2 linked regions of the Anatilimnocola aggregata genome follow. The protein of the gene in region 2 interacts with the protein of the main gene of each other region in a pairwise test. Links are inferred from orthologs where the notes say so. Each region holds a gene or a part of one and is shown on either strand. Other genes may lie near its edges.

Region 1 (5,871 bases), 490 kb from region 2 along the record:
TTCTTCAGCTCGCGCCGCAGGTTATAGGTGTTCGAAGAATCCAAGCCAATCACGTTGACGAGCACGGCGTCGTTCACGCCCTGCAGCCGCTGCTTGATTTCTTCAGTGATCAGACGCTTTAGTGTCTTGCTCATGCCGCACTTCTATTCTCAATGAAATCCAATTGCCGACCAACAAAACGCCAGCAAACAGCAATCACTACACTGCAATGCGAACCGCCGGGCTCATCGTGGCACAAAGGGCCACGCTCTTTACGTAAGTGCCCTTCACCGTGTTTGGCTTCAGGCCCAACACGTACTGCACGAAGGCCTCGATGTTCTCTTTCAGCTTGGGTGCTTCGAAGCTCGCCTTGCCAACAATTGCGTGCACAATGCCGCCGTTGTCGTTGCGAAATTCGACCTTACCAGCTTTGTATTCCTTGACCACGCGCGATACATCGGGCGTCACGGTGCCGGCGCGAGGCGACGGCATCAAGCCACGCGGGCCGAGCACGCGACCGAGCGGACCAACGAGACCCATCATGTCGGGAGCGGCGATGCAGACATCGAAATCGGTCCAGCCGTCCTTGATCTTCTGAGCCAATTCTTCCTGGCCCACAAAGTCGGCACCAGCAGCAGTTGCTGCCGCAGCCAGTTCGCCCTTGGCGAACACAGCAACGCGCTGAGCCTTGCCAATGCCGTGAGGCAGCACCACGCTACCACGCACGATTTGGTCGGCCTGCTTGGGATCAACACCCAAACGCATGTGGATTTCGATCGCTTGATCGAACTTGGTATTGCCAAACTGCTTCAGGCGCTCGACAGCCTTGTCCAAGGAAATAACGTCCTTAGTGGGCGGCGCGACCTTGAGGAGGGCACGAAAACGCTTCGATTGCTTGGGCATGGAAAACAGAGAGCCCCAGGCTCTCCTCGCGGGAATAGTGCGGGATGCGGAGAATCGAGTATCCTAGCGAGATGCCTGCTAGGTGACAAGGGGGTTCGAATTAACCTTCGACAACAATCCCCATGCTGCGAGCCGTCCCTTCGATCATTCTGCCAGCACGCTCGGGATCCATCGAGTTCAGGACGTCCTCTTTCTTTTTCACGATTTCCAAGATTTGGGCCTTGGTCACCTTGCCGACCTTGTCTTTGTTCGGCACGCCTGCACCCTTGGCACAGCCAGCAGCCATTTTGAGCAACGCTGACGCGGGGGGGCTCTTGGTGATGAATTCGAACGAACGATCGTTATAAACGGTCACGACCACGGGAATTGGAATCCCCATGAATTCGCGAGTTCGCTCATTGAACTGCGAGACGAATTGGCCGAGGTTGATACCGAACTTACCGAGCGAAGTACCAACTGGCGGGGCCGGGGTAGCCTGACCACCCGTCACTTGAAACTTTGCCTGACCCGTAACCTGCTTAACCTTAGCCATGCTACTACTGCCTTCACAAAACGAATGGAAACTTGATTTAATGCGGAATCGCGCGGCCTGCGGCGATTACCGGCGACTGGCTTGTCTTTGTCTAAATGAGTTCGATCTGCCAGTGCTGGAACTCGATCTCGGTCGAGCGACCAAAAATGAGCACCAGAACCTTGACCCGTCCGTTGGCCTGATCGACGGCGGCAACCTCGCCCTCGAAGTTTTGGAAGTTCCCTTCCTTGACCCGAACACGATCGGCCTTCTTGAAAGGAATGGTCGACTTGACGGGAGTCGCTTCGTCGGTGAGCACCTTGCTCTTCCGCAGAATGGTCTCAACGTCGTGCGGCAACATCGGCGTGGGCTTGCCGCCGGAGCCGGTGAAGTCGCCAATGCCGGCCGTTTCACGAATCGCGAACCACGACTCATCGTTGACGGCCATGTTAATCAGCAAGTAGCCCGGATAGAGCTTCTTTTTGACAACCTTGCGCTTGCCGGTCTTGGTGAACTCGGCCACATCTTCGGTGGGAACGACCACGTCTTTGAAGTACCGCTCCACCCCATTCATCTTGATGCGGCGAAGGAGGGCGTCCTTGATCGAGTCTTCGCGATTGACCTGGATTTTGAGGATGTACCAATCGAACGTCAGCGAGTCGTCGAGCCGCGATTCATCGATGAACTCAAGCGGCTCGCGGTCCGGAACGTCTGCTTCCGGCTCATCAGCTTCGACTTCTGGTTCGTCAATCTCGGTGGCATCCAATTGCGCTTCTTCGGTAGCGCGATGCGGAGGATCGCCAGCCTGGCTGGAGGCGGCGAGCGAACCGGGCGAGAGCGTGACATCATCGGGCTGAGGCTGTGCGGGCGTGGCAGCAGTTGGCTCGACGGGCGGCACCACATCGCTGGAAGTCGCAGGACCAGCATCAGGCTCGGAATTTTCGGGACTATCGGGATGCATTTTCGGGGCCTTCACCGGTACTCGAGAACCAACGTCGATGCGGGACAACAAACCTAACCCTTGGCAACGCCAAGGGCCGTCAAGATGCCCAGCCAGGCAGCATCGAGGGCAAACAGGACAGCCGTCAGGCCGATAATCAAGACAATCACCACCGTGGTGCTGCGCGACAACTCGCGCCAGGTCGGCCACGAGACCTTGTTCATTTCCGCTTCGACGGCGATCAAAAAATCGGCGAATGGCGGATAGTTTACCAGTCGATAGCCAATCCAGAGGCCAGCTAGCAGCACTGCCGAAGCAATGCCGTAGCGAACAGCATTCTGCTGCCCCTGCAGGCCAGCTTCAGCCAATCGCCAGGCACCAAAAGCGACAACTACCCAGATCACCACGCACGTAATTTGGCGCGCGAGGCGACCCTGGCTACGCTTGTACAGCCCAGTGCTCAGGAATTCGCTGAGAATCAAATTCAGTCCCATACTCGACGCCGCTTTATCTTTTGACATGGTCCCTTGCCCGGCGGTGCTGCTCTTTCAGCAGGGCACCGAAGTGCATCGCTGAGCGAGCATGGAGCCGGCGATCCTCGCCGTCCCCCAATTGAACAAGTTATTAAGGCAACATCTTTTACTGAGGCAACATTGCCTTGCGGCAATCCAACCTTCTGCCAGCACGGGCGGAGGGAATCGAACCCGCAACCCCCGGTTTTGGAGACCGGTGCTCTACCAATTGAGCTACACCCGTAAGCAAACGCCCGGACCGCAAAGGGCCCGGGCAATGGGTGCCGCTGGATCTACTAGAAACCGGCGGCTCACCTGTATTAATCTACAAATCTGCCAGCACTGGCGACACCCCAAACGAGGGCCGCCAGCTGAGATTTATCTTGGACTACTCAACAACCTTGGTCACAACGCCCGAACCGACGGTCTTGCCACCTTCGCGGATAGCAAAACGCACGCCGTCATCCATGGCGATGGGCTTGTGCAGTGTGACCACAACCTTGACGTTGTCGCCAGGCATGCACATGTCGGCACCGACGAGGTCGGCAGTACCGGTCACGTCGGTGGTGCGGAAGTAAAACTGCGGGCGATAACCGCTGAAGAACGGAGTGTGGCGACCACCTTCTTCCTTCGACAAGCAGTACACTTCTGCTTCGAACTTGGTGTGCGGGGTGATCGAGTTGGCTTTGGCGAGAACCTGGCCACGCTCGATGTCTTCGCGACGAACGCCACGGAGCAAGCAACCGACGTTGTCTCCTGCACGACCTTCGCCGAGTTCCTTGCGGAACATTTCGACGCCAGTGACGGTGGTCTTGGTCGGCTCTTTGCTGAGACCGATGATCATGACTTCGTCGCCAACCTTCACTACGCCGCGCTCAATACGACCGGTGGCGACAGTACCGCGACCTTCGATCGAGAAGACGTCTTCGATAGCCATAAGGAATGGCTTGTCTTCTTCGCGCTTTGGTTGGGGAATGTAGCTATCGACTGCGTCGAGCAGGTCTTCGATGCACTTACGAGCAGCAGGATCCGAAGGATTCTGGTAAGCGGGCAGGGCGCAACCGCGGACGATTGGAATGTCGTCGCCGGGGAAGCCGTTCTTGGTGAGCAGTTCGCGAATTTCCATTTCAACGAGCTCGAGCAGGTCGGGATCGTCGACGAGGTCGATCTTGTTGAGGAACACAACGAGTGCAGGGACGTCTACCTGACGAGCCAACAGCACGTGTTCGCGAGTCTGCGGCATCGGGCCGTCAGCAGCCGACACGACCAGGATCGCACCGTCCATCTGGGCGGCACCGGTGATCATGTTCTTAATAAAGTCGGCGTGTCCGGGGCAGTCGATGTGAGCGTAGTGACGCTTTTCGGTCTCGTATTCGACGTGCGACACGGCGATCGTCACCGTCTTCGTGGCATCGCGAACGGTACCGCCCTTGGCGATATCCGCATACGACTTGATTGTAGCAAGGCCCTTTGCAGCCTGAACCGACACCAAGGCTGCCGTTGTCGTGGTCTTGCCATGGTCGATGTGGCCGATCGTGCCGACGTTGCAGTGCGGCTTAGTCCGCTGAAAAGTTTCCTTGGCCATTGCTTTCTTACCTACGTTACCTTGTGAATCGATGCCTGAAACATTGCTTCCATCAGGATATGGACTAAACGGCCATATCACTAGAGCTGCTGTCGGGACTTGAACCCGAGACCTCTTCCTTACCAAGGAAGTGCTCTACCAACTGAGCTACAGCAGCCAACTTCAAACCGACCAAACACCTTCAGCAGCCTTGCTCCGCCGACCAGCCAATGTCATTTGGCCAGGCATAGCAGCAAAGCGGGTGAAGGGAATCGAACCCTCGTCATCAGCTTGGAAGGCTGTTGCTCTACCATTGAGCTACACCCGCGATTCAACCCAGCACCTGCAAAACCAAGCTCGCCGGACACGAACTGCGACGACTAGCACCAATCTACCAATTTTCCATCACTTGCGGGCCCACAGACGGCGACTTGCATCGCGACCAAGGCCAGCCAGTGGTGAGTGGAGGATTCGAACCTCCGAAGACCGAAGTCAACAGATTTACAGTCTGTCCCCTTTGACCGCTCGGGAAACTCACCAGACTTGAACCAACTTCAACAGACCTGCAAACCAAACTTTCCGGCCACAAACCTTGAATACACTGCGAAAAGTGCCAAATCGGACTAGATCGGCAGAGCCAGCGGAGGGACTTGAACCCACAACCTACGGTTTACAAAACCGTTGCTCTGCCAATTGAGCTACGCTGGCCACTTATCTCGGTAGCGATTTTCCGGTGTCGAAAACCAGTTAATATAGTGACGCTTCCCGAGTACGCAAGACGACTTAGGGCAGTTTCCACACCCCGCCTGCCGAAATCGATCCGCAAAATCGGATCTCTGGGCATTGCCTATCTGCCTCTTAAGCAGGACCGCGGACCAAATTCGCAGGTTCGCGCCCCTCTCAAGCATGTAATTCAATCCTTCCGCAAAGGATGGAAAGCCGGGCAAAATGCATGGGGTTCCAGAACATTTCTCAGTGTTGGTACTGCGGCGGTCGCTGAACAACCGGAGCAGCCGCGGCCAGGATTTCATCGCGATTGCGATTGAGGGGCGGGTAGATTCGCTGACAATTGATGATCTGTTTCGTCTGTTTGGCGTCTGCCCCCTGAGCAACCATATGGCGGTCCCAGCCTTCGGTATAAACGGCTCCCCAAGAACCGAGGTCGAGCACCGTGACATACCAGTCGATATGCAGGGGCAACATCGGCTGGGCGAACAGGTCGCTGACGACGTTGTGCCCAGCAAATCGCCCCATCGGCCGCCCATGCTGGCACGACATAACGGACGCATGTTGCTCGTCCATCATTGCCGTGGCCGAATCCCCAGCAGCAAATACGTGCGGCACGTTTTTGACGCGCAGGAACTCGTCGACGGCCAATTGCCCAAAGCGATTCAACTCCACGCCGAACTGCTGCGTCAGCGGATTGGCCCGCATGCCAGCACACCAGACTACCGTCGCTGCG
Region 2 (7,630 bases):
CTGGCATTGCTCGCGTAACCATTGTGTTCAGGCACCAGGCGCGGAATTTCGTTCGCAGGCTGACGAGCAACTCGCAGCTCGGCCGGCAACAGTTCTTCACCACGCTGAAAAACCCGAGTGGCCACGTCCATCGCCCGCTGGCTATTGTAGTCGAGCATCTCTTCTACAAATCGCTGCTGAGCTACCGGAGCGGGACGGGAAAAGTCGCTCGCCCAAACGGCTGGCGGGGTCGACCGCGCCGGAGCGTATTGGCTCTGAACCGGTTGGTCGTGCGGAACCTGAGTGGGCGGAATCAAGTCGAGCGTGCGAGCTGACTTGGCATCGAAAAAGACCTGGTTCGGAATGGCACTCGACAACTGCGACAACGCAGTGGCCTGCTTTTCGCGGCTGCCTAGTGCTGGCAGCAATGCCAGCACGGCGACGACCGCGGCGATTTCGAGGACCATGCCACCGAGAAATTTGAACGGGTTTCCTGACATCACACACCTCCCTGTTTCGTTTGACGGATGGTTCCACCTTCCGGACTGGCGTTCAATGGGCGAAAGCCATCGAAGCAAGCCTTGGGCCAAAACCAGCGACTCATTTGCAACTCAACTCGCTGCTGCTGTCCTGCCAAGACTTTACGTTCATCAAGCGATTTCTGTTCACCAGTTTGTACCGGCGACGAAATGTCACTCTTACAACGGAACTTCTCATTTTGGTGAAAGTTTGTCGCCAAAATGAGACGAACGCCTGGCTGGCCAAAAACCACTTTGGACGATCCGCTGCCGGGGCTAGAACTCCAGCGACGGCCGCCGGACTCGATCGCAACGTGCAATCACTTCCGACGTATACAATTGTCGCTATGTCTGTGACTAGTTAGGTCCGAGCGAGGAAGATTTTTTTCGCAGCAGCAAAGTCACCGCCACCGTTTCTGCCGGCACGGTAGGGCTTTGCCCAAAATCTGGAGGGTCCACTGTGCGGACCACAACCCGCTGCGATGGTCCGCATACCGGGCCCTACGAAATGCGATAGCAAATCCGATTTATAGGCAAAGCCACTCGGTGGCAGATCTGTTTGATTAGGTAGGGACGAGTAAGTTTCTGTCGGTGGCGGACAAGCCGCCCTAACGGCTTTGGCCGCCTTGCGACTCAGTTGCCATGCGAGCGGCGAAAACGACAGCAGGAAATTTCCGGAATTTTCAATTTCTTCGACTTCTGCGGCTACGTCGCTAAGTGCTTCTGTGGCAGATCATTGCGATCTTTTGGCTCGCCGTAAGTCCTTGTCGTCTGACCAAAAGCTCCAAAAGTCGATTTCCGTTAATTTCCGTTATTTTAAGCCCTTATTCGCTCCCCAGCAGCCGGCCGGCAATTGTCCACGCAAACGCCGCCGCTGGCGACTACGGAAGAGTACTCGCCCTTAGTAAATATCAATAACTCATGACATGTTGCCTGATTCGTCGAGACAAAATTCGCAATTTGCAAGCAGATGATGCCAGATTGAAAAATAAATCGCCGCAGCAATTAGACGCGCGGCGCGTGACAAGTCTGGTCAGCGAGTAGCAAGATTTTTAACCGTTCACGCCCATAAGTAGGTCACATCCGCCGGATGTGATCCTGGTCCGCAGTTGGGGCCGTCATTGGGCACAGGACCGACAAATTGCAAATCCGGTGTCTCACCGCTTCAGGTTCCGGCCAGCGGCCAGAACCTACCGAAGATAGCGCGAAATGATTACACAGATTCTCTGCGGCCATGCTTGCCGCGAATCGTCCAGCGAGACGCTGAGTTACTTCTGCTGCCGCTGCCATTCGAGACCGGGATCGTCGACTCGAAATTGTACGAGCCGGGTGTGCTCGACTTCAGTCACGTAGACCGTCCGGCCGTCGGGACCGCCGAAGCAGAGGTTGCTTGGTCGTTTGCCGAGCACATCGACTTCCTGCAGCACTTCTCCCTGCGGAGACAGTTTGACGACCGTTCCCTTGCCGTAGCGGGTGATGTAGAGATTGCCTTTCACATCGCAGCGCATCCCGTCGAAGCCGTGATCTTCGAACTGCTTGACGAGTTTCTTCTCGCCAAGCGTACCGTCCGCATGGATCGGAAAGGCCCACACTCCCCGCTGCACACTCTCGTTTACATACAGTGTCTTGCCATCGGGGCTGACATCAATTCCGTTGGTCGTCCCCAGATCCTTGGCCAGTTGGGTGACTTCACCCTTGTTCGAAATTCGCCAGAGTTGTCCGGTGTTCTTACCCCAGGCAGGGTCGCTGGCGAAGAGAGTGCCGTCGGCGGCAATTGCCAGGTCGTTGGGCTGATTCATCTTCGGCTCGTGCGCGAAGACCGAAATCTTCTTCGTCTGGGGATCGATCTGCAGGGCGTTATGCCTCACGTAATCGGCCACATACATCTGCCCGGCCGCATCGAAGCGAATGCCGTTGCCGACACTTTTTCCGTCGAGCTTGACGAAGACTTCCCCCTTGCCGTCGGGCGTTACGCGGCCAATCGTCCCTTGTGAACCAAAGTTCACGGCGTAGATGTTGCCGTCCTTGTCGCAAGCGGGGCCCTCGATGCCGGCAGTAAATTCGCCCGGCTTCGTTAGCGGTGAAGCTTGAAACAGTTTTTCATTCGGCTCCGCGGCCAACAGCGCAACGACCAGCAGCAACGACGACATGAGGCAGGCTCCGAGGAATTGCAGATTGTTGATTTCAGATTGCAGATTGTGGCCAATTTATATTCAATCTGCAATCTTCAATCTCAAATCTGCAATCACTTCAAGTTCACGCTCATCAAAAACTCGGCGTTCGTCTTAGTCTTTGCGAGCTTGGTGACGAGCATGTCCATGGCATCGGGCGGATTGAGTTCGGCCAGAGCGCGGCGCATCAAGCTGACCCGTTTGTGCTCGTCCGCGTCCATCAGAATCTCTTCGCGGCGCGTGCCACTCTTGTTGATATCGATGGCTGGCCAAATTCGCTTATCGACCAGTTTGCGATCGAGGTGAATTTCGAGATTTCCGGTTCCCTTAAACTCTTCGAAAATCACGTCGTCCATTTTGCTGCCGGTATCGACAAGTGCCGTGGCCAAAATGGTAAGCGAGCCCCCTTCTTCGACCTTGCGTGCCGAACCGAAGAATCGCTTGGGCTGTTGCAGGGCGTTGGCATCGAGACCGCCGGTGAGCAACTTGCCCGATTGCGGGCATTCGCTATTCCAGGCGCGGGCCAGACGCGTGATCGAGTCAAGGAAGATCACGACATCGACGCCGCACTCAACCAATCGCTTGGCCTTTTCCAGGACCATGTGGGCGACTTGCACGTGCCGCGAACTGGCTTCGTCGAAGGTGCTGCTCACAACCTCGCAGTTGCGGCCTTTGACTTGCCGCTCCATGTCGGTCACTTCTTCCGGCCGTTCGTCGACCAGCAGCATCATCACGTAAGCATCGGGAAAATTCTTCAGTACCGCCTTGGCCATCTTCTGCATCAAGATGGTCTTGCCGGCCCGCGGCGGACTGACAATCAAACCGCGCTGACCGAAGCCAATCGGGGTGACCAGATCGATGACGCGAGTGCAAACGTCTTCCGGATCGCTTTCCATCACGATGCGTTGATCGGGGTGGAGTGGCGTGAGGTCGTCGAACGTCACGCGGCCCGAGGCAAGACTCGGATCCTGAAAATTGATCGCTTCGACCCGCAGCAAGGCGAAGTACCGCTCGTTCTCTTTCGGCGGACGAATTTGGCCAGCAACGGTGCAACCCGTCTTCAAGCCAAAGCGGCGAATCTGACTGGGCGAGACGTAGATATCGTCGGGGCACGACAAGTAGTGATAATCGGGACTGCGGAGAAAGCCGAAGCCATCGGGCAGAATCTCGAGCGTTCCTTCGCCATACATCAGCCCGCTTTGTTTGACCCGTTCTTTCAGAATGCGAAAGATCAGATCCTGCCGGCGAACGCCTGCGACTTCGTCGAGCTTTTCCTTGCGAGCTTCTTCCATCAGCTCGCCCATCGTCATCTTCTGCAGATCGGCGATTTGGAAGCCACTCTTCTTCAGCTCTTCGTAGCGCTCTTCGGTGCCTGCTTCTTCGCGATGGTGGGCCATCAAGTCGGCCAGCTCTTCAGCCAGCGACAGGGGCTCGCCTTCTTGCTCGATCTCGCGTAGGCGCTGCACGTGCTTGGGCAAGTTGGGATTAGTCGTGCTGCCGTTCTCGCCGGGTGGTCGTGAAGAGTCGGGGCGAGACGGATCGGGCCGGCGGGAATCTCGATCACCGCGGCGAAAGTTCTTAAACGTAGCCATACCTGGCGCTCCTGATGAGCTGAGCGGGGACGATGCCTGTGGCGCGCGAACGGCGCATGGGTGGGGTGCGAAGCGATCCTTCCGGAAACAACAAGCGGTAGCTGGCCAGGATGAATATCCGGCAGCTGACTGTTGTGTCCTGTACTGCAAACCGTGCGCAGGCAGCGGGGAAAGGAGCCTGCGGACTTCAAAACATGAAAAGGCTGGGCGGTAGGATCAGCAGGCCAGACAGCACTCGAGCTAAAGGATGAGGTCACTCGGGTGGGCAAAACCGGATAGTTCCGCCGCGTCAGCTTAAGTTGGACTCACGTATTATGTTCCGCCCAGAAGACCGGGGAAAGGGCGGAATGGAAATAAATGGCTGGAGAATGTCAAATCGTTGCCACTCCTAAAAACGTTGCCAGGTTCGATTCCGACGCTAACTGTCCAATTGCTTCGGCAGCCATGAATCAAGCAACAGTTATGGGAAAACTCAAGCGGTGGTAAACGTCAGCAGGTCATCTTTGGCCGCCGCTGAGATCGCCACCACAGCGGGATGGGTCAACTTGCGTTGCAGCGTAATCGCATAAAAATTGAGCTGCAGATCGTTCAGTTGGCCGACTTCTTCCACATCGAACTGCCGCTTCACCTCAGGCAGCACTGCTGTAGGAATGGGAAACACGCCCGCGCCACCCTGGCCGAAGACTTGCAACAAAGCGCTGTCGTTGATTTCGGCAATGACGCGCGGCGACAGGCCGGTGTCATCCAGCCAGCGATCGATCAAGCGGCGCAGTTCGGTGTTCGCGGCTGGCAATAACATCGGCGCACCGTCCATGGACTGCGGAAATCTTCTTTGCAAGCGACTTGCCAGTTCGCGTGAGGCACACAAGGTGACGCCGCAACTTCCCAGAAGGTGGCTATAGCTGCGGACTCTCTTGCTGGAAGGAACGGGCGTATCGGAGAGGATCACATCGTACTTATGTCGCATCAGGTCAGCGATCAGGATGTCGAGCGGGGCCTCGTGACAAAGTATCTGCAGCGGTTGCGGGAAATGCAGAATCGGCTCGAGTAAGCGATAGGTAATCCACTTCGGCATGACCATCGGCACGCCGACATGCAAGCGCAACGCTCGCTTCGAGGGAACTCCCCGCAGGGCACCGAGCAATTCGCGGCCGACGGCAAACATATCTTCGGCGTATTCAAACACCGACTGACCAACTTCGGTTAGCTCGAGTTCTCGCCCCGTTCGGCTAAATAACTCGTGCCCCAGCGACTTCTCGAGTTTGCGAATTTGAGTGCTGATCGTGGGTTGCGTGAGGTGTAGCCGCTCGCAGGCAGCGGTGATGCTGCCGTGACGTACCACCATCCAAAAATAAAAGAGGTGGAGAAAGTTCAGGTCTTGCAGTTTTTCCATCATGGCAGCAGGGCTCTGAAGCAGGATTTTGGCGGGGTGCGATCGATCTAGGCAGGCAGGTTCTTGCAGCTGGCTGTTACAGAAGCAGCTGCGTTGGCAGAGCTAATGCGCTGCATTGACGCACTCCAATGTATAGAAATTTTCAATGGTGCAAGTGATAAAGTTGAAGTTGCCTATGGACGAGGACTTGCCTAAAGTTACGAAAATGTAATCCAGTCTATGGCAAGGTCAACTACGACAAATTGTCGCAAGTCTAGACGCAGCAGTGGATTCCGTCGTGTAGCAATTTTCCCGCCACTGGTTTCAACGTGCGAAACGGTCACAATGCTCAGCCGCCTGCTGCTACACCTGTCCGACGCGCGTTTGGCTCCAGGGGCCATCGCGCTGGGAGTCGAGCTGGCGCAGCGCAGCGGAGCCCGAGTGCGCGGCTTGACGCTCCTGGACACACGTCAATTCACTTCCTTAGCAACGACTTGCGAGTCTGCCGCTTACTGCAATTCAGAGTCGGGACGGCTGAACTGAGTGGATCGCGAACACGATCGGGTTTGCCAGCAGTTGTCGGCGGCCTGTTTTCAAGCCGGCGTCAACTTCGATGTTAGGCGGAGCAAAGGCGATCCGTTTGAAGTCATCCCGCGCGAGGCGCAGTTCCACGACCTGGTGGTGACCGGGCATCTCTCTCAGCAGGGGCCGCTCGGGGAGCAAGGCTTAACTGCTGCGGAAACGCTGGCGTTGCTCTCGTGCGGCGTGCAGCCGCTGTTGGTTCTGCGGGATGCCGAAAGTGAGATCCGCAGAGTCCTGTTGGTTACCGATGGGTTACTTGCTTCTGCCAAGGCAATTCGGCAGTTCCTCTCTCAGAATCTCTTTCCTGCGGCCGAACAACGCCTGCTGGCTATCGGCGCGACCGATGAGCAGGCTCAAGAACTGCTGCGGGAAATGGCTGAATACAGTCGCTCTCGCCAGCTTGACTGTGAAAGTGGCTGGCTGCGCGGTTCGTTGCGCCGCATGTTGCTTCCCTATGCACAGAAGTGGCAAGCCGACCTGGTGGTCATGGGCATCCCCAAGGGGAACTCGATTCTGCGCACTCTCTTGCCCGATCCTGCCCGGTTGATTCTTCAGCAGACAAACATGGGACTGTATCTCATGGCGTAGGTGTTGTCAGCGAATCGGCGATGATCGTACCGCGAATATCGTTTTTTGAGATCGAAAGGTTGTTGTATGAATCGCCAGGACTTTTGGTCAGAAGTCGTTCGCGTGAATGGCTCGGTTACGCCGCAAGTGGCGGTACGCGTGTTAATTTTCTGCTTGATCGGCATGTTCGTGCATGCCGTGGTGGTGTGGACAGATGTTCAGACGGGGCTTGCAGTCGCACCGTACGAAATTGTTGGCGTAGTCTTAGCGTTGATCTTGGTCACGCGGACGAATGCTGGTTACGACCGCTGGTACGAAGCTCGCAAACTTTGGGGCGGCATCGTGAATCAGACGCGTAACCTGGCCACGATCGGTGCCGTATATGGGCCCCAGGATCGTCAATGGCAGGACGAGTTCAGTCGCTGGACGGCTGCATTCGCCCATGCCTGCCGCCATAGCCTGCGCGGTGAAACCGACTTCCAAGATATGGAAAAACTGCTCGGCAAATCGCAGACAGCGCTCCTGGCGGCAGCTCCGCATGCGCCGATGTATGTTGCCGGTCGGCTCGCCCAATTGCTGGCTAGGGCCGTGCGCGATGGCCAACTCGACCGCTTCGCCTTTATGCAGGCCGAGCATGAGCGGGCTTCACTGATCGACCATATCGGCGCTTGCGAACGCATCTTGAAAACGCCGCTGGCCAAGGTGTTTTCGATTAAAATTCGCCGCTTCTTGTTCGTCTACTTGGTCGCGCTGCCAATCGCGATTGTCGACAAGACGGGCGTGATGACACCGATTATCGTGCTCGTCGTGGCCTATCCACTCTTGTCTCTCGACCAGATTGGAATCGAG

What was found. The genes of interacting proteins can lie anywhere in the genome.
Region 1: the proteins of rho (region 2) and nusG interact in binary tests that used the Escherichia coli proteins (3 or more experiments, as listed by UniProt). The link is inferred for Anatilimnocola aggregata from one-to-one orthologs.

Annotation. Positions count from the first base shown.
Region 1 is NZ_CP036274.1:7,147,989-7,153,859, reverse strand. The notes cover bases 431-3,235. They hold nusG (transcription termination/antitermination protein NusG), read right to left. Parts: upstream 2,355-3,235; coding sequence 1,506-2,354; downstream 431-1,505. Other genes in these bases: tuf (elongation factor Tu), read right to left, coding at 3,234-3,235; secE (preprotein translocase subunit SecE), read right to left, coding at 2,408-2,854; rplK (50S ribosomal protein L11), read right to left, coding at 983-1,414; rplA (50S ribosomal protein L1), read right to left, coding at 431-882. Also shown: rplJ (50S ribosomal protein L10), read right to left, coding at 1-134; more of rplA, read right to left, coding at 199-430; more of tuf, read right to left, coding at 3,236-4,430; ETAA8_RS26980 (NAD(P)/FAD-dependent oxidoreductase), read right to left, coding at 5,382-5,871. UniProt on the Escherichia coli protein: Part of the processive rRNA transcription and antitermination complex (rrnTAC). The complex forms an RNA-chaperone ring around the RNA exit tunnel of RNA polymerase (RNAP).
Region 2 is NZ_CP036274.1:7,635,976-7,643,605, reverse strand. The notes cover bases 2,002-4,964. They hold rho (transcription termination factor Rho), read right to left. Parts: upstream 4,261-4,964; coding sequence 2,743-4,260; downstream 2,002-2,742. Other genes in these bases: ETAA8_RS29050 (LysR family transcriptional regulator), read right to left, coding at 4,733-4,964; ETAA8_RS29060 (SMP-30/gluconolactonase/LRE family protein), read right to left, coding at 2,002-2,647. Also shown: ETAA8_RS29065 (hypothetical protein), read right to left, coding at 1-479; more of ETAA8_RS29060, read right to left, coding at 1,766-2,001; more of ETAA8_RS29050, read right to left, coding at 4,965-5,656; ETAA8_RS29045 (universal stress protein), read left to right, coding at 6,176-6,802; ETAA8_RS29040 (bestrophin family protein), read left to right, coding at 6,869-7,630. UniProt on the Escherichia coli protein: Facilitates transcription termination by a mechanism that involves Rho binding to the nascent RNA, activation of Rho's RNA-dependent ATPase activity, and release of the mRNA from the DNA template.